4 regions of the Spongiactinospora sp. 9N601 genome follow, and region 2 is predicted to be linked to each of the others. Evidence: riboswitches for the same ligand, from Rfam matches in the RefSeq annotation. Region 2 holds a riboswitch; each other region holds the start of a gene.
What was found. A riboswitch is a leader RNA that binds a small molecule or an ion and turns the genes downstream of it on or off. The one in region 2 is predicted to bind thiamine pyrophosphate.

Region 1: another riboswitch for thiamine pyrophosphate. It lies ahead of ACH34R_RS01550 (FAD-dependent oxidoreductase); the one in region 2 lies ahead of ACH34R_RS38850 (purine-cytosine permease family protein).
Region 3: another riboswitch for thiamine pyrophosphate. It lies ahead of tenA (thiaminase II); the one in region 2 lies ahead of ACH34R_RS38850 (purine-cytosine permease family protein).
Region 4: another riboswitch for thiamine pyrophosphate. It lies ahead of thiC (phosphomethylpyrimidine synthase ThiC); the one in region 2 lies ahead of ACH34R_RS38850 (purine-cytosine permease family protein).

Annotation. Positions count from the first base shown of each region.
Region 1 covers NZ_JBIRBB010000001.1:359,841-364,118, reverse strand. The annotation lists gene ACH34R_RS01550 (FAD-dependent oxidoreductase) at 1-1,161, opposite strand, end outside; TPP riboswitch at 1,646-1,761, opposite strand; gene ACH34R_RS01545 (NAD(P)/FAD-dependent oxidoreductase) at 1,892-3,082, shown strand; gene ACH34R_RS01540 (Rv2175c family DNA-binding protein) at 3,123-3,497, shown strand; gene thiE (thiamine phosphate synthase) at 3,509-4,210, shown strand; gene ACH34R_RS01530 (polyprenyl synthetase family protein) at 4,226-4,278, opposite strand, start outside.
Region 2 covers NZ_JBIRBB010000023.1:100,623-104,900, reverse strand. The annotation lists gene ACH34R_RS38860 (PAS domain S-box protein) at 1-842, opposite strand, end outside; gene ACH34R_RS38855 (methylated-DNA--[protein]-cysteine S-methyltransferase) at 1,028-1,582, shown strand; gene ACH34R_RS38850 (purine-cytosine permease family protein) at 1,579-2,940, opposite strand; TPP riboswitch at 2,931-3,045, opposite strand; gene ACH34R_RS38845 (class I SAM-dependent methyltransferase) at 3,096-3,746, opposite strand; gene ACH34R_RS38840 (rhodanese-like domain-containing protein) at 3,809-4,132, opposite strand; gene ACH34R_RS38835 (Fpg/Nei family DNA glycosylase) at 4,151-4,278, opposite strand, start outside.
Region 3 covers NZ_JBIRBB010000012.1:298,697-302,974, reverse strand. The annotation lists gene ACH34R_RS28520 (asparagine synthase-related protein) at 1-1,337, opposite strand, end outside; gene tenA (thiaminase II) at 1,577-2,272, opposite strand; TPP riboswitch at 2,263-2,358, opposite strand; gene ACH34R_RS28510 (DUF6492 family protein) at 2,428-3,309, opposite strand; gene ACH34R_RS28505 (LLM class flavin-dependent oxidoreductase) at 3,437-4,278, opposite strand, start outside.
Region 4 covers NZ_JBIRBB010000003.1:83,414-87,691, reverse strand. The annotation lists gene ACH34R_RS07430 (EI24 domain-containing protein) at 1-499, opposite strand, end outside; gene ACH34R_RS07425 (Maf family protein) at 997-1,590, opposite strand; gene ACH34R_RS07420 (hypothetical protein) at 1,961-2,509, opposite strand; TPP riboswitch at 2,655-2,768, shown strand; gene thiC (phosphomethylpyrimidine synthase ThiC) at 2,764-4,278, shown strand, end outside.

The DNA of each region.
Region 1 (4,278 bases), on a different contig from region 2:
CGATGGTGAACAGGGGTGGTCCACGATCGTCTCGCCCGCCAGCAGGCGGACGACCAGATCGGCGGTGAGGGGGGCGAGCAGTACGCCGCCCCGGTGATGGCCGGTGGCGACCAGGAGCCCCGGCAGCGCGGTGCGGCCGATCGCGGGCAGGTTGTCGGGCGTCCCCGGGCGCAGTCCGGCCACCACGTCGGTGACCTCCCACTCGGTGACGCCCGGCACCAGTTCCCTGGCGTCGCGCAGGATCTCCCACAGGCCGCCGGCCGTGACACGGGTGTCGAAGCCCATCTCCTCCTGGGTGGCTCCGAGCACCACCTCGCCGTCTCCGCGCGGCACCAGGTAGACGGGGGAGCCGTGGACGGTGCCGCGCACACAGCGGGTCAGCGCGGGATAGGGCGTGCGCAGGCGCATGATCTGGCCCTTGACCGGTCGTACCGGGGGCAGCACGCCGCCGGGCACCCCGGGCAGCGAGCCGGTCCACGCCCCGGCCGCCAGCACCACCTGGTCCGCCGGGATCTGCTCCGGGGCCGCCCCGGAGTCCTGACGGGGGAGCGGGGCGCGGCCGGGCCGCACGCCGCGCGAGCCGGGCTCGGCGTCCGCCGCCGCGAGCCGTACGCCCTGGACCGTGCCGCCGGCCACCACCACTTCGGCGACCCGGCGGCGCAGCACCGGGACACCGAGCCTGGACAGGGCGGTGAGCAGGGCGCGGGTCACCCGGCGCGGGTTCACCCAGGAGTCGCCGGGGGCGAGCAGGCCGCCGCGCACCGACGGGGCCAGCATGGGCTCCAGGCGGCGGCACTCGCGGCCGGTGAGCCGTTCGACGGGGAGGTCCAGTTTGGCCATGAACTCCGCCAGCTCGCCCAGCGCCGCCAGGTCGTCCGCGCCGAAGGCGACGTCCAGCGTGCCCGCCGAGCGCAGGTCGAGGTCGTCGCCGGTGGCCTCGGTGAGTTCGGCGGCGAAGCGCGGCCAGCGGGCGAGGGAGTCCACCCCCAGCCGCAGCAGCGGCTCCTCGGTGTAGGTGACCTCGCTCACCGGCGCGAGCATCCCGGCCGCGGCGTACGACGCGCCGCCCCCAGGATCGGGGTCGATGACCGTCACGGCCGCGCCCTCCCGGGCCGCCCGCCACGCGACGCTCAGCCCGACGACGCCGCCTCCCACCACCACGACCCGCCCCGCTCGGCCCGCGAGCCGCCCGGCGGGCTCTGCGGCCGTTTGCGGGCCGCCATCAACCCTGGTTGGGGTGCTTCCGTGTCCGGCCGGGTTTTTCGGTCCCGGCGCGTCCGTACCCGGGGAATCGGCGAGTGGGGCGCCACCGGACGCCGGTACGCCTCCGGCCGCGCTCAGCGGCGGGGGAGCGGGGACGCCCGGGGGGTCGCCGAGGGGTTTCGGGCCGTTCGCGAGCCCGCCGGGGGACACGGCGTGCGGGAGGCTCGCGACTCCGGCCGCGGGTTTCGGGCCGAACTCATCCCCACCTGGGGGATCGACACTCCGCATACCTTCGCTTGGGGCCGCCCTGGGCGGGGTACGCCCATCGTGGGTGGCTCCTTCCGAGCCGGTCTCCTCGGAGGCCCCTACCAGGTTCCTTCGTTCCCGATCGACTGGTTGGTGGCGGTTTTGCTCGCTTCGGTGGTGCTCGCTGCGCTGTGGCCTCATGCGGCCGATCGCTCCCTTCGCCGGCATGACCCGGATCAGGTTCTGTTACGGTCGAGGGCCGTGACAGCCCTCCTCTCAGCCCGGTTCGTCCGGACTCCCGTGCGTTTATCCCTTCTAGCCTAAGCGTCCGCAGAAGTGACCCCGCACGGGGTGTCAGCTGCGGGCGTGTACATGGATTAGCGTTTTCGTTGTCGAATCGCCATTGGCGCGCTTTCGATGCGCCGACTTAGGGTCGTGGGTTGTGAATCAGGTCGTGGTGGTGGGAGCCGGGCTCGCCGGTGTGCGCAGTCTTGAGGCCCTTCGGGCCCACGGGTACGACGGCAGAATCACTCTGATCGGAGAGGAGCGGCACCGGCCCTATGACCGCCCGCCGCTCTCCAAGGCCGTGCTGAACAGGGAGAAGGAGATCGACTCGACCTACGTCGACCTCGACCTCGACGCCCTGAAGATCGACTGGCGTCAGGCCGTGGCCGCCAAGGGGCTGCGGCCCGGAGTGGTCGAGACGACCGAGGGCGAGCTGCCGTACGACGGGCTGGTGATCGCGACCGGCGCCACGCCGATCAGGCTGCGCGGTGAGGGCCGCCAGCACGTGCTGCGGACCATCGACGACGCCCTGGAGCTGCGCGACCGGCTCGCGCCCGGGGTCCGGGTGGCGGTCATCGGCGCGGGCTGGATCGGCGCGGAGGTCACCACCGCGGCGGCCCGCGCCGGGTGCGACGTGGTCGTCGTGGAGGCCGCTCCCACCCCGCTGAGCGCGGCGCTCGGCGACGACGCGGGCGCGTGGACGGTCCCGTGGTACGCGGAGGCCGGGGTCGAGCTGCGCCTTTCCACACGGGTCGCCTCGGTCGACCACGACGGGCTCACGCTCGCCGACGGCTCGCGGATCAAGGCCGACGTCGTCGTCACCGGCGTGGGCGTCCGCCCGGCGATCGGCTGGCTGTCCGGTTCCGGCATCGAGCTGGCCGACGGGGTCGTGACCGACGAGCACCTGCGCACCTCGCTGCCCGGCGTCGTCGCGGTCGGCGACTGCGCCGCCTGGTGGTCGCGCAGGTTCGCGCGCCGGCTGCGGGTGGAGCACTGGGACACCGCGCTCGGCGCGCCCGACGTCGCCGCCGCGGCCATTCTCGGCGAGGACGCCGTCTACGACCCGGTGCCCTACTTCTGGTCGGAGCAGTTCGGGCACATGGTGCAGTACGCCGGGTACCACGCGGGCCCGCGCGCCGCCCGCCGCGTCCTGCGGGGCGACCCGCACACCGACGCCAAATGGGCCATCTGCTGGCTGACCGGCGATGACCGGCTGACCGCGATCCTCACCGTCGATCGCCCTCGCGACCTCGTCCAGGGCAGGCGGATCGTGGAGGCCGGCCGGCGGCTCGACGCCCGCCGCCTGGCCGATCCCGGCACCATGCTGCGCGATTGCGTGGTCGCCTGAGGGTGTTTGCAGATCGCCCAGTCGTGGTACTGGTGGATTCGTGACGCTTTCTGTTGCACAGATCGACCAGCAGACCGACGAGTTGGTAGGGGAGTGGATCCCGCTGTCGGAAGTGGCCAAGCGGCTGGGCCTGTCGGCCGGCCGGGCCAAGCAACTGCTGAAGGACCGCAAGATCATCGGAGTACGCCGGGACGGTGGCGAGCCCCAGGTGCCCGCCGCCTTCCTGGCCGCTGACGATGTGCTCAAGGGCCTGCCGGGCACGCTGACCGTGCTCGGTGACGCCGGATACGACGACGTCGAGGCACTGCGCTGGCTGTTCACCCCGGACGAGTCCCTGACCGGGGCGCCCGTCCAGGCGATCGCCGCCGGCCGGCACACCGAGGTCAAGCGCCGGGCGCAGGCGCTCGCCTTCTGACCGGCCGCCCGATGTCATCTCACCCATCCTCCGCCGGGCGTGCCACGCCCGGCGCGAGCCGTACCGCGCTCACCGAGCGCCTGCGATCGGCCCGCCTCTACCTCTGCACCGACGGCCGCCGCAACCGCGGTGACCTGCCCGCCTTCCTCGACGCCGTGCTCGGCGCCGGGGTCGACATCGTGCAGCTTCGGGAGAAGGGCCTGGAGGCGCGTGACGAACTGGCCCTGCTGGAGGTGTTCCGCGACGCCTGCGACCGGCACGGCGCGCTCCTGGCCGTCAACGACCGGGCCGACGTGGCCTACGCCGCCCGGCCCGACATCCTGCATCTCGGCCAGGACGACCTGCCGGTCACCGTCGCGCGCGACATCCTCGGCCCCGACATCCTCATCGGCCGCTCCACCCACGAGGCCGGCGAGGCGTCCGCGGCGGCGGCCGAAGACGGCGTCGACTACTACTGCTGCGGCCCGGTCTGGCCCACGCCGACCAAACCGGGCCGCCCGGCCCCGGGCCCCGGCCTGCTCAAGCACGCGGCGGACCTGCCCGCCACGCGCCCCTGGTTCGCCATCGGCGGCATCGACCTGGCCCGCCTGGACGAGGTGATCTCCTACGGCGCGCGCCGGGTCGTCGTGGTCCGCGCCATCACCGACGCCGACGACCCCGCCGCGGCGGCGGCGGAGTTCGCCGCCCGCCTGGCCGCGGCGCAGCCGCCGTGAGCCTTCCGGCCGGGCTCACATGTCGCGGGTCGTGGCGGCCACCGCGAGGTCGGCCAGGGCGGTACGCG
Region 2 (4,278 bases):
ACCGCGATCCCGGCGTGCCCGGCCAGCAGCTCCAGCAGTTCCAGCTCCACGTGCCCGGCCTTGCGCTTGGCGAACAGCGCGTACAGCGCCCCGTACGGCCGGCCGCCGACGGCCGCGATGCCGAGCGCGATCGAGTGCAGCCCCGGCAGCTCCGCCCAGATCAGGTCGCCGACCTCCTGGGTCTCCAGCAGCACGGTCTTGCCGGTGCGCAGCAGCTTGCCGACCAGGCTGGTACGCAGGTCGGCGGTGGCCCCGCGCAGCGAGGGCGGCAGCTTGTGCGCGCTGACCAGCCGCAGCCGCTCGCCCTCGATGAGCACGAACCCCCCGGCGTCGGCCCCGGTCAGCTCGGTCAGGCTGGCCGCGATGCGGTCGAGCACGGCGGGCAGCTCCAGCTCGGCGTTGATGTCGCCGACGACGTCGGTGAGCCGGCGGACCAGCCGTTCGCGCTGCTCACCGCGGTGCCGGGCGGTCTGGTCGTCGCGTACCGAGTGGTGTACGCACACATAGCCCACCATCGCCGCCGAGTCGTGGCGCAACGCGCTGATGTCCACCCGGACGTCGATCATCCGGCCGTCCTTGTGCAGCCGCTTGGTGCGCAGCGAGACGACGTCGCCGGTGCGGACGCGTTCGAGCACCGCGTTGTGCTCGGCGCTCAGCTCGGGCGGCACGATCGGCGCGCGCCTGCCCAGCAGTTCGTCCGCCGTCCAGCCGAACAGCCGCTCGGCGGCGCTGTTCCACTGCACCACGGTCTGGTCGCGGTCCAGGGCGACGATGGCATTGGGCGAGCTGGCCAGCACCGCCCGCGCGATGCCGTCATCACTCTCGACCTTCTCGTCACCCACAATCCCATAGTGCCCGTTTCCGTAGCCCGATCTTGGCCTTTTCGTCCGGTCCGCCGTGTGAGGTGCGGGTGTCGCCGCGTCCGTTGTGCCGATCCGTCCGATACGCTGCGCTCAGCGGTGTCTAGTGCGTCTTCTGTTCGGCGGCCGGCTCACGGCCGACGGCGGGCGCGAGAGGGTGAGGGCCAGTGTCCGGCGACCTCGACGCCCTGCTGCGCGTCACCTCGCCCGGCTACCGCGGCCACGGGCCGCCCGACATCGCGTTCGGCACGACCGAGAGCCCGGCCGGCACGCTGGTGATCGCGGTCACCGCGCGCGGGGTGGCGGTGTGCAGCTACGACGACGAGCACGCCGTGTACGAGCGGGTCAGCCGGGCGATCGGCACGTTCATCGGCCCCGACCCACGCCGGCTCGACCCGGTCCGGCGCGAGCTGGACGCCTACTTCTCCGGCCGGCTGCGCACCTTCACCGCGAAGGTGGACCTCCAGCTCGCCACGTCGTTCGCGCGCAGCGTGCTGTCCCTGGTGAGCGGCGTACCGTACGGCACGACCACGACCTACCGCGCGATGGCCGAGCGGATCGGCCGGCCGCGGGCGCTGCGCGCGGTGGGCAACGCGCTGACGGCCAATCCGGTCTGCGTGATCTCGCCCTGCCACCGGGTGGTGGACGACGACGGCCCCGGCGCGTACGCGGGCGGGACCGCCGCCAAGGAACTGCTGCTCAACCTGGAGGCCCGCCCCTAACCGGCCGGGCGCAGCCTGCGGTCCAGCGGGGCCACCACGAGCGTGACCACGGCCGCGACCAGGAACGCCGCGAGCGCGGCGCTCATCCACGGCTGCGGCGCGAAGCCGAGCGCGGCGCGCGCCGACCTCCACAGCGACCGCCACCACGGCACCTCGGGCAGCGCCGCCACCAGCCACCACGTCACGAACCCGAGCACCCACGGCAGGAGCATCAGCCACCGGGAGGGGGCCCGTTCGCGGGTGTCCCAGCGGGCCATCCCGCGCAGCACAAAGTAGTCCACCGTGAGGACCGCGAACATCGGCACGAACACCGCGCCGATCAGCGCCAGGAACGCGGTGTAGGCGGTGACGTCGGCGACCAGCGCCAATGCGCTGATCACCACGCCGACCGTCACGGAGATGATCCGGCGATCGACCCTCGGCATCAGGTTCTGGAGCGACATGGTGGTCGAGTAGGTGTTGGCGAACGACTGGTCGGTCTCGCGCAGCACCAGAATCCCGAAGAACAGCGCGCCCAGCGGGGCCGCCACGAACGCCCCCCACACCTTGGTGTCGTCATTGCCGACCAGCGCCAGCGCGATGACGCCGAGGCCCAGGCAGGCCACCTGGGCGATCGAGTAGCCGACGAACACCCCGCCGAACGCGGCCCGGGGCGAACGCGAGTGCCTGGTGAAGTCGGCGGCCATCGGCACCCATGACACCGACAGCGCGATCACGTAGTCCACGGCGGGCACGAACCCCGCCCACGACCCGCCGCCCAGCGACGGCCCCTGCCGGATCAGCGCCACCGTCAGCCAGATCATCGCCACCACCACCCCGGCGGTGACGAACCGGCGCAGCAGCCGGATCGAGCCGAGCGGCCAGATGGTCAGCGCGACCGTGATCACCCCGCCGAGCAGGACCCAGACGGGGTACGGCACCGCCGTACCGAAGATCGCCTGAGCGCCGTTCGCGATCACCCACAGCTCGAACGCCCCCCAGCCGATCATCTGGACGGTGTTGAGCAGCGACGGCACGTACGAAAGCCGCGCGCCGAACAGCCCGCGCAGCAACACCATGGAGGGCCGCCCGGTCTGCGCCCCGGGCACCGCCGCGAGCCCCACCATCGCGGTGCCGATCAGGCTCCCCACCACAGTGGCCAGGATCGCGGCGGCGAAGGTCAGCGTCACCCCGGAACCGGTCGGATCGAGCAGGGTCAGGGCCCCGGAGAAACCGAGCAGGCTGACGCCCAAATTGGCCCAGAACGCGCTCTGGTCGAGCATGCCGAGGGTCTTGGGCGGGGCCTGATCGAGGGTGAGGGGCGCCTCGTTGGAATCGGACGGAGGATTGATGTGCGGATCAATGACGTCAGACGCCATCACACGCTCCCTACGCCGGCATTACCCGGACAGGTTCATGCGGTCGGCAGCGGCGATTACTGCCCTCTCAGCCCGGTTCGGCCCCGAGCTCCCGCGAGGTCTGAATTGCGCCCTCATCATGCCGTACCGGTCGCGTCTTGACCACAAGGGGTGGTTCACTCCACGGAGCCGGGCTCCCGGCGCATCAGCAGGCGGCCGTGGCGGAACCGCTCCCCCTCGTGCGGCTCGCGCAGTATCCGGCCGATCTCGGCGAAGCCGGCGGCGCGGGCCAGCGCGGCCAGTTCGTCGATCGGCCACCGGTACGCCTGCGTCACCTTGTGGTCGAACGGCGTCACCGGGTCTCCTTCGGACTCGAAGAAGCCGAGCAGCAGATGGCCGCCCGGGGCCAGGACGCGGCCGAACTCCCCGAAGTACACGGGCAGCTCCCGCGGGGGCGTGTGGATGACGGAGTACCAGGACACGATCCCGCGCAGTCCGCCGTCGGCCAGGTCGAGCGCGTCCATCGAGCCGACCTCGAAGCGCAGGTCGGGAAACGCCTCGCGGGCAAGGTCGATCATCACCGGCGACAGGTCGAGACCGAAGATGTCCAGGCCCAGCTTCCGCAGGTACGCCGTCGTGTGCCCAGGGCCGCATCCCAGCTCGGCGACCGGACCGCCCCCGGCAGTCCGTACGACCTCGGCGAACACGCCCAGCGCCGCGCGGTCCAGCGGCTGGTCGTCGAGCGCGTTGCGGAAGAGGTCGGCGTAGAGGGCGGCGATGGAGTCGTAGGCGTCCGCCGTGACGGTGAGGTGGGAGGGGTCTTGGATCACGACGGGCCACCCTAACCGATTCGCCGCAAGGCTCCATGAAAGGCGTGAAGAGCCCGCTTTCAGGCGACGAAAGGGTCCTGGCCGCTCTCGCTGGACATCGCACGCCCGGCCGCCGCCCAGGACTGCATGCCGCCGCCCACGTTGACCGCCTGCCGGCCGATGTGGTTGAGCCAGGCCGTGGCCTGGGCCGAGCGCCCGCCGACCCGGCACACCACATAAACGGTGGCCTCCGCCGGAACCTCCTCGACCCGTCCTTGCAGCTCACCCAGCGGGATGTGGGTGGCCGTCGGCGCGTGCCCCGCGCGCCATTCGTCGTGTTCGCGGACGTCGAGCAGGTAGGCGTCGTCGGGCACCGCGTTCGCGTCGATCTCGGGAACGTTCATGACCTCAATTGTCCCAGGTCACTTCAGCAACCGGGACAACCTCCGGTCGGCCAGCGGCTTGCCGCCGGTCTGGCAGGTCGGGCAGTACTGGAGGCTGGAATCGGCGAACGAGACCTCACGGACGGTGTCCCCACAGACTTCGCACT
Region 3 (4,278 bases), on a different contig from region 2:
GGCTCGTCGTCGGCGATCCCGGACAGCACGCCACGGGCCGCCTGGACCGCCTGCCCGGTGGCCCACACGGGCATCCGCGGCGGCGTGCCCCAGGTCAGCGCGAGCGCGCCGCCGGACGCGGGCTCGCTGCTCAGGCCGCCCGCGCACGCCGCCAGCCACGCGGCGTGCGAGTCGCGCTCGGCCAGCTCCCGCAGCGCCCGCCACCACGGCATGCGGTGGCCGCGCAGGTGCGCGAGCGCGGTCAGCGGCCGGCGCCGGACGAGATCGTGCAGATAGGACGGCTGGACCGAGAACAACTCGTCGCCGCCCACCCCCGTCAGGTGCAGGTAGGAACCGGCCGCGATCAGCCGGTCGGTCACGTAGGCGATCCGCGCGGTGTCACGCACCCAGCCGGGGGGCTCCTCCAGGGCCTGCCGGGGCTCGGTCAGCCCGCCGAACCACGGCGGGACGTCGTCGCGCCCGGCCGTGAGGTGCCTGGCGTTGGGCAGCGCCGCGGCGGCCCGGCGCGCCCACACCGTGTCGCCCGACCCGCTGGGGCCGATGTCGGCGCCCTGGCGATGAATGGTCACCAGGCGGCCCGAGCCGCGCCCGGCCAGGAAGCACAGAGCGGTGGAGTCGAGCCCGCCGGACAGGTCGGCGCTGATCGTGTCGCCGTAGTGGGAACCGCCCTTCGCGCAGGAGCCGACCGCCGCGACCAGCGCGTCGCGCACCGCCTCCGCGCCCTCGGCCAGCGGCAGCGCCGGCTCCGGCGGACTCCACCAGCGGCGCAGCGTCGCCGTGCCGTCCGGCTCCAGGATCAGGCAGTGGTCGGGCGGCACCCCGGTGACGCCGCGCCACACCCCCGCCTGCTGGAGCGGCCAGGCCGCGCAGTACGGCAGCAGCCGCGCGGCGAGGACGCCCTCGTCGACCGGCGCGCCGGTCACCGTGGCCAGCACGTCGGAGCGGCTGGCCGCCACCGTCACGCCCGCCACCCGGGCCTGGAATATCCGGCGCACCGCCGAGGCGCTGCCCCGGGCTCGCACCCTGCCGCCGACCGCGGCGATCAGGTGGAAGCTGCCGGGCAGCCCCGCGACCACGCGTTCCACCTCGTTCAGATCACGTATCCGGTCCAGCCGCCGCGCCAGGTCGGCGGTGGTGACCGGGCATCGCCCGAGCACCGCCACCTGCGCCGAGCCCGCGCGGGCGTGGCGGATCTGATCACACGGCCACTCGCCGACCAGCCACGGACGGCCGGACGCGTGATCGATCACACCGCTCGCCCACGGGCGCAGCGCCCCTGCCGCGGCGGCCCCGGCCGCCCCGTCGGGAAGGACGGCGAACCACGGCTCCCCTCGCACCGTTGTTCCCCCGCCCGTCAGGCTTGGGGGTCGGGAAACCGGGACTGCCGGGCAGGCCGGATATCTGTCGCGCTCATGGGACCGCGCTCCTTTCCGCGATAGACCTTCGGTCACCCGCCATGTCTACCGATCAGGAAGTGGTCACCATAAGTATCCGGACGGTTACGCTCCGCGAACAATCTTGGTACGCATCCCTGGGCGCGCCGGATATCGACAGCGGCCCCCGACTCGGGGTCGGTTCAGAGCGAGACCCACTCCGCGGTGGGCCAGGTCTCCTGCCGCCACGCGCTGTCCCAGAACATCCACTCGTACTCGGTGGCCCGGCAGAAGGCGTGGACCATCTGTTCGCGCGTCTGCGGGCCGGCCGCCGCGGCCAGCCGGTCGGTGATCTCCTTGGCCTGGGTGACCGACTCGGCGAACGCCGGGTCGGCGTAGGTGGAGATCCAGGCGCGGTAGGGGTGGTCGGCGGCGCCGGCGGTACGCTCCAGCAGCGCCTCGCCCACGTCCTGGTAGACCCAGAAGCAGGGGAGGACCGCCGCCGCGAGCACCGGGTAGGGCGCCGACAGCGCGGTGGCCTGCAAGTACGAGGAGTAGCCGAGGCAGGTCGGCGACGTCGCGATCCCGGACAGGTCGTCCGGGCTCAGGCCGTACTCCTCGATGTAACCGGCGTGCAGCGACGCCTCCGCGGTCAGCGCGGTGTTCGCGCTCTGCGCGTAGAAGGCCGCCTCGTCGACGTCGCCCGCGCGCGTGGAGGCGGTGGCCAGCGCCTTGGAGAACGCCTCCAGATAGCGGGCGTCCTGGACGATGTAGAACGCGAACTTGTCGCGGTCGAGCGTGCCCGCGCCGAGCGCGGTGTTGAACGGGTGCTCGTGGATGGCCCGCACCAGCTTCGCGGTGCGCTGCCAGACCTCAGTGCAGAACGAACCCTCACCCACGGTGACGTCCCTTCGCTAGTCCGAACTAGAGCAGGTTCTACGGGTGTGATCTCAGCCCGGCGCGCCGGGCACCCCGCGTCATGGGTCACCGTAGCAGGTCGTGTCCGAACGCCCCGCCGGGGGGAGGCGGGCAGGGCGTACGCGGATCGGCGCGGTCAGCCCCCGGCCACCTGCGCGCAGCGCTGCACGGCGGCGAGCCGGACGTCCCACGGGGTGCGGGACTTGGCCGAGATCATCATCCCGACCGCGGACGGGGTCAGCCGGTCGGCGAAGTCGAGGGCGGCGGCGAGGTCGAGCGGGGTGTCGTCCCAGCGGTTGTGGCACACCGAGTCGGTGTACGGCGGGCGGCCCGCCGCCGCGCCCACGACCTCGTCCACGAAGACCCCGTAAAGGATGAACTCGGAAATGTGCAGGTGCGAGTTGAAGGCGTCCATCCAGTGCCGCCCGGTGACCTTCGTGATGCGTTCCTGCATCTCCCGCACGAGGGCCGGGTCCCAGAAGTTGAGCGAACTGACGTAATCGGGGAGCGGCAGCGCCCGGGTGGCGGGCAGGCCCAAAAGGCCGCGCGCCGCGTGGTGCCACTTGATATGCCGGTCCATTCCCGCGTGTACGCCGTCTTCGAGCCGGTAAAGGCACAGCCGGTCGTCGGTGGTGAAGCTCTCCGCGCGGGTCGGCCGCACCAGCACGACGTCGGAGTCGAGCAGTAGCGCCACATCGGCGTCCACGTGCGCGGCGGCGGCTATCTTGAGCGCCTGCTGGATGACCCAGCCGCGCACAGGTGGCCATGGTCTGCGCAGATTGGCCCACAGTCCGCTGCGAGGAACGCGGACATAGCGGCGGGGGAGAAGCTCGGGTTCGGTCCAGATCCGGCACCGCGGGCCCGCGAACCTGGCGAACACCGCCTGGTCCGCGGTGGGCACGATGACGTGGTGGACGGTGTCTTGTGACGTGTGGTGGAGCACGGACCGGTGGAGCTCGCCGAAAAGCTCCGAGTCCGGTCCGTAGCTCGGGGTGATGACCGCTAATTTCCTGCTCACGGGTATCCCGCTCCCATCCCTGCCGGAGGGTACGAATAAGCGCCCCCGATTCACTGCCGTCACTTCTTCTACCGCCTGCGCGAGGCTTCGGCAACGGGCGTGTTGGAACGTGCCAGGAAACGTTACTCTACCAGCGGTTTTCGGCCCCTCGGAGCGCTGCGCCGAAACGACTCGGCGGGCGCTGGAGCCCATAGTGTTCGCGAAGTGTGGAGCCCTCGTACTCGGTCCGGAACAGGCCCCGTTTCCGCAGAATGGGGACCACGTGGCCGGTGAACGCGTCGAAGCCGCCGGGCAGGTACGGCGGCATTATGTTGAACCCGTCGGCCGCGCTGCCGGTGAACCACTCCTCGATCCGGTCGGCGATCTGCTCGGGGGCGCCCGCCGTCACCCAGTGCCCCCGCGCCCCGGCCAGCCTGCGCAGCAACTGCCGGATCGTCGGGGCCTCGCGCCGCACGATGTCGGCCACCAGCTTGAAGCGGCTGCTCTCCTGCCGGTCGCCGGTGGTGGGCAGCACGTCCGCGGGGAACGGCCCGTCCAGGTCGTACCCGCGCAGGTCCACCCCGAGGAGCTGGTCGAGCTGGTGCAGGGAGTACTCCGGCTGGATCAGCTCGTCGAACTCCTCCTGAAGCTCCAGCGCCTCGGCCTCGGTGGAGCCGATGAACGGGCTGATCCCCGGCAGCACCCTGACCTGGTCGGGGTCGCGGCCCTCGCTCTTGACCCTGGCCTTGATGTCGGCGTAGAAGTCGCGGGCGTCGCCGAGCGTCTGGTGGGCGGTGAAGATCGCCTCGGCGTAGGCGGCGGCGAAGGCCCTGCCGTCTTTCGAGGAGCCCGCCTGCACGTAGACGGGCCTGCCCTGCGGGGAGCGCGGGACGTTCAGCGGCCCGGCGACGCGCAGCAGCGCCCCGGCGTGGTCGATGCGGTGGATCTTGGAGGTGTCCGCGAAGATCCCGCTCTCCCGGTCGATGACCA
Region 4 (4,278 bases), on a different contig from region 2:
CCGTCTGCCCGATCACCGGCACGAACCCGAGCGCGAACAACGGGATCGTGAAGAGCAGCACGAACCAGAGGGTGACCAGGCTGTCGCGGATCGATCGGGGGATCGACCGCCACAATGGCACGTCGTTGCCCCCGGGCACCTCCCCGTGAGACTCCTCGACCTTCTCCGACAGCTTCTCGTAGAACGGCTCGCCGACGATCAGCGTCAGCGCGGTGAAGGTGAGCACGGCGAGGGCCAGACCCATCCCGAAGATCACGATCCCCAGGAGGAAGCGCATGGTGTCACGCAGGCCGGGGTTCCAGCCATCCGCGAACGGCGTCGCGAAGTCCGCCAGGTCCCCGGCACGTCCTCCAAGGAAGACCAGCGCCACAACATAGATGACCAACGTGACCAGAGCGGGCAGCAGCCCGAAGAGCCACCACCGCGGGTGCCGAGCGCACCAGCGCATGCCCTGAAAGAAGAACCCGATGCCACCGAAGAACGCCCGCAATGCAGCCATGCCCGGCAGGCTAACGCCTCCCGCCCACCCTGGCGTCCCGATGATCCCCCGCCCACCGCCTCACCCGCCCTAAGGCGTCGGCACCGAGTCACACGAGACCCACCGGACCGGGAGGGCGAGCGCAGCGACGAGGGGGCAGAGCAACGTCGCATCTCGCGGAGCAGAGCCGGACATACATACCACGACCTGCGCAAAGGAGACGCCACCCACCACGGAAGACCCGACATACCGTTTCCGGACAACGCCGGATCTCGCTATTTCACCCGCTGCCGTCCGCCTCCGAGGCGGTGTCCACCGAGCGCTGTAAATGGGAACGTTCAAACCGGGCCATCGCACAGGTCGGCCACACCGGCCGCAGGAAAGCCCCACCACATCGCGGCACGCGATCGGCTCCGAAGGAGGACACCCCGCCACCACCCGGCGATGACCGTTTCACGTGCGACCAGTGCCGGCCGTACCCGGCCGGGGCGGTCCGCATGACACCAAGAGAGGTCTGATCAACGATCGACGCGCCAGAGGGCGGGCAGTTCGACGCCCAATTCGGCGAAGAGGCGACGCAGAAGAGGAAGGGAGATGCCAAGGACATTGCCGTGGTCCCCGTCGATGCCCTCGACGAACCAACCGCCGAAGCCCTCCAGCGCAAATGCCCCCGCGACGCGCAGCGGCTCCCCCGTCGCCACATACGCAGCGATCTCGGCATCGGTGGGCGTCCCGAAGCGCACCAGAGTGGAGCCGAGCTCGGCGGCCTCCCGCCCGCTGGCGGCGTCGATCACGCAATGCCCGGTCAGCAGCCGGCCATCGCTCCCGCGCATCGCCTGCCACCTGGCCGTCGCCTCCTCAGGCGTCGCGGGCTTGCCGTACGGCACACCGTCGATCTCCAGGACCGAGTCACAGCCGATCACCAGCCCATCCCCCACCCGCTCGGCCACAGCGGCGGCCTTCGCCCGAGCAAGCGTGAGCGCGAGGTCCCCGGGGGTGTCAGCGGTCACCGCATCCTCATCCACCCCACTGACGACCACTTTGGGATCAAGCCCCGCAGTCCGCAACAACGCAAGCCTGGCAGGCGAAGCGGAAGCCAGCACGATCGTCATAAGAAACCTCCGATCAGATCCCGCCTGCGGCGGAGAAGCAATCAAAGCCCTGCGGAGCAGGGCAGAGCCAACCGATTCGCGCATCGAACAAAGACACGATAGCCAGCAAGAGAGAAGATCATGCCACCTTCCACGGTCCATACCCAGCTCTGGAATGAGCGCCGCATCCCAGCCCCGCCCACCCCCTCGCCACCGGCCACGAAACTCCTGGGCGTTACCAGGCATGTTGACCGCCGTCCCGCTCACCAACGACGGCAAGGCCGGCTTGGACCGGCCGCTCGGCCCACTCGCCGACGTCCCCGCCCCACTGGGCACATTTCCCGGCAAATCAGCACGCTGGCCCAGGCGACCCTGCTGCCGGTCATCGAGATCAACCGGAGGCCGCCCCAGAGCAAGGCTGCATGCCACAGCCCAGTGGGTGCCGCACGAATTCTGGATGAGCGTCGCCGAGATCGATGCTGTTCTCATCAAGGGCGTTGGCGATGTGGAAACGGCCTGCATCGAAGACGAACTCCACCGCGATGGTGCCGTCCGCCACGTCATGACTCGAAGGACGCCACTCGAGCAGCGCAACTTCGCGCAGTTCCTGGCCGACGAACGGCTCAAGCCGTTCGTCGGCGCCGACCCACGCCGGAGTCAGCTCGAACCACTCCCAGTCACTGATCGCAGTCGTCGTGTCGATGCTGTCCCGGCTGATCGACAGCTCATCGAGCTTCCAGTGGCAGATCTCTACCTGGACACCATCGAAGTCCAAGACGACGGGACAGTCCGCGAACCATTCCCCGGTCTCGACAAAGCGCACGATCGCGAACCCCGTAAGACGCCGGCCACCAAGTGCGGCCAGGCTCGGCCCGTGTTCCTCGCGGACGGCTTCAAGCCCGACGAGAAAGGTCGGCTCGAAGCCGGATATCCCCATCACGATTGCCGATTGTCCACGTTATTCACGGGGCCGGCCAGCCGATATCCACTACCAAGCCGCATGGCCGTGCTCGACGGCTTCATCCTTTCAAGTGATCACTCACGTGGGGGCTGTGGCGAAGGGAGGGTGTGGGTTAGGGTTGGACACGACAGATCGCGGGGGTCCGGTGAACCGGGCTGAGATTGTGGCTGAGACGGCTGCTGACCGCTGGAACCTGACCGGGTAATGCCGGCGTAGGGAGAGATCGAGTCGTCATGACCGACACTGCGATGACACGTGCCCGCAAGGTGTATTTGCACGGAGAGCGGGCGGATCTGCGGGTGCCGATGCGGGAGGTGGCGCTCACTGATGGGGGTGCCGTGGTGCTCTATGACACCTCTGGGCCGTACACCGACCCGGACTACGACGCCGACGTGCGGTGCGGGCTGCCCGCGCTACGTGCGGGCTGGATCGCCGGGCGCGGTGACACGGTGTCGTACACCGGGCGTACGGTGCGGCCCGAGGATGATGGGCGGCGTTCGGGGGATCCGCTGCGGAACGCGGCGGCGTTCGCTGAGCGGTCGCCTCGCCGGGCGAGTGGGGCGGGGGCGGTGACGCAGCGCGCTTATGCGCGGCGTGGGGAGATCACCTCTGAGATGGAGTTCGTCGCGCTCCGGGAAGGGGTCGAGCCGGAGGTGGTCCGGGGCGAGCTGGCGGCGGGCCGGGCGGTGTTGCCCGCCAACGTCAACCATCCGGAGCTGGAGCCGATGATCATCGGCCGGAACTTCCTGGTGAAGGTGAACGCCAACATCGGCAACTCGGCGGTGGCGTCCTCGATCGAGGAGGAGGTGGCCAAGATGACCTGGGCGACCCGCTGGGGCGCCGACACCATCATGGACCTGTCCACCGGCAGGGACATTCACACCACGCGCGAGTGGATCCTGCGCAATTCGCCCGTCCCGGTCGGGACGGTTCCGCTCTACCAGGCCGTGGAGAAGGTCGGTGGCGATCCGGCCGAGCTGACCTGGGAGGTCTTCCGAGACACCGTGGTCGAGCAGGCCGAGCAGGGCGTGGACTACATGACGGTGCACGCGGGCGTACTGCTGGAGTACGTGCCGCTGACGGCCCGCCGCCGTACGGGCATCGTGTCGCGCGGTGGTTCGATCATGGCGGCGTGGTGTCTGGCGCATCACCGCCAGAACTTCCTGTACACCCACTTCCGGGAGCTGTGCGAGATCTTCGCCGCGTACGACGTGACCTGGTCGTTGGGCGATGGATTGCGGCCCGGGTCGATCTCCGACGCCAATGACGAGGCCCAGTTCGCCGAACTGCGCACCCAGGGTGAACTCACCCGGATCGCCGCCGAGTATGACAACCAGGTGATGAACGAGGGCCCCGGGCACATCCCGATGCACAAGATCAAGGAGAACGTCGACCTGCAACGGGAGTGGTGCGACGACGCGCCGTTCTACACGCTCGGGCCGCTGACCACCGACATCGCGCCGGGGTATGACCACATCACCTCGGCGATCGGCGCGGCGATGATCGGCTGGTACGGCACCGCGATGCTCTGCTACGTCACGCCCAAGGAGCACCTAGGGCTTCCGGACCGCGATGACGTCAAGGCCGGGGTGATCGCCTACAAGATCGCCGCACACGCCGCGGACCTGGCCAAGGGGCATCCGGGCGCGCAGGCGTGGGACGACGCGCTTTCGGACGCGCGGTTCGACTTCCGGTGGGAGGACCAGTTCAACCTCTCCCTCGACCCGGACACCGCGCGGGCGTTCCAC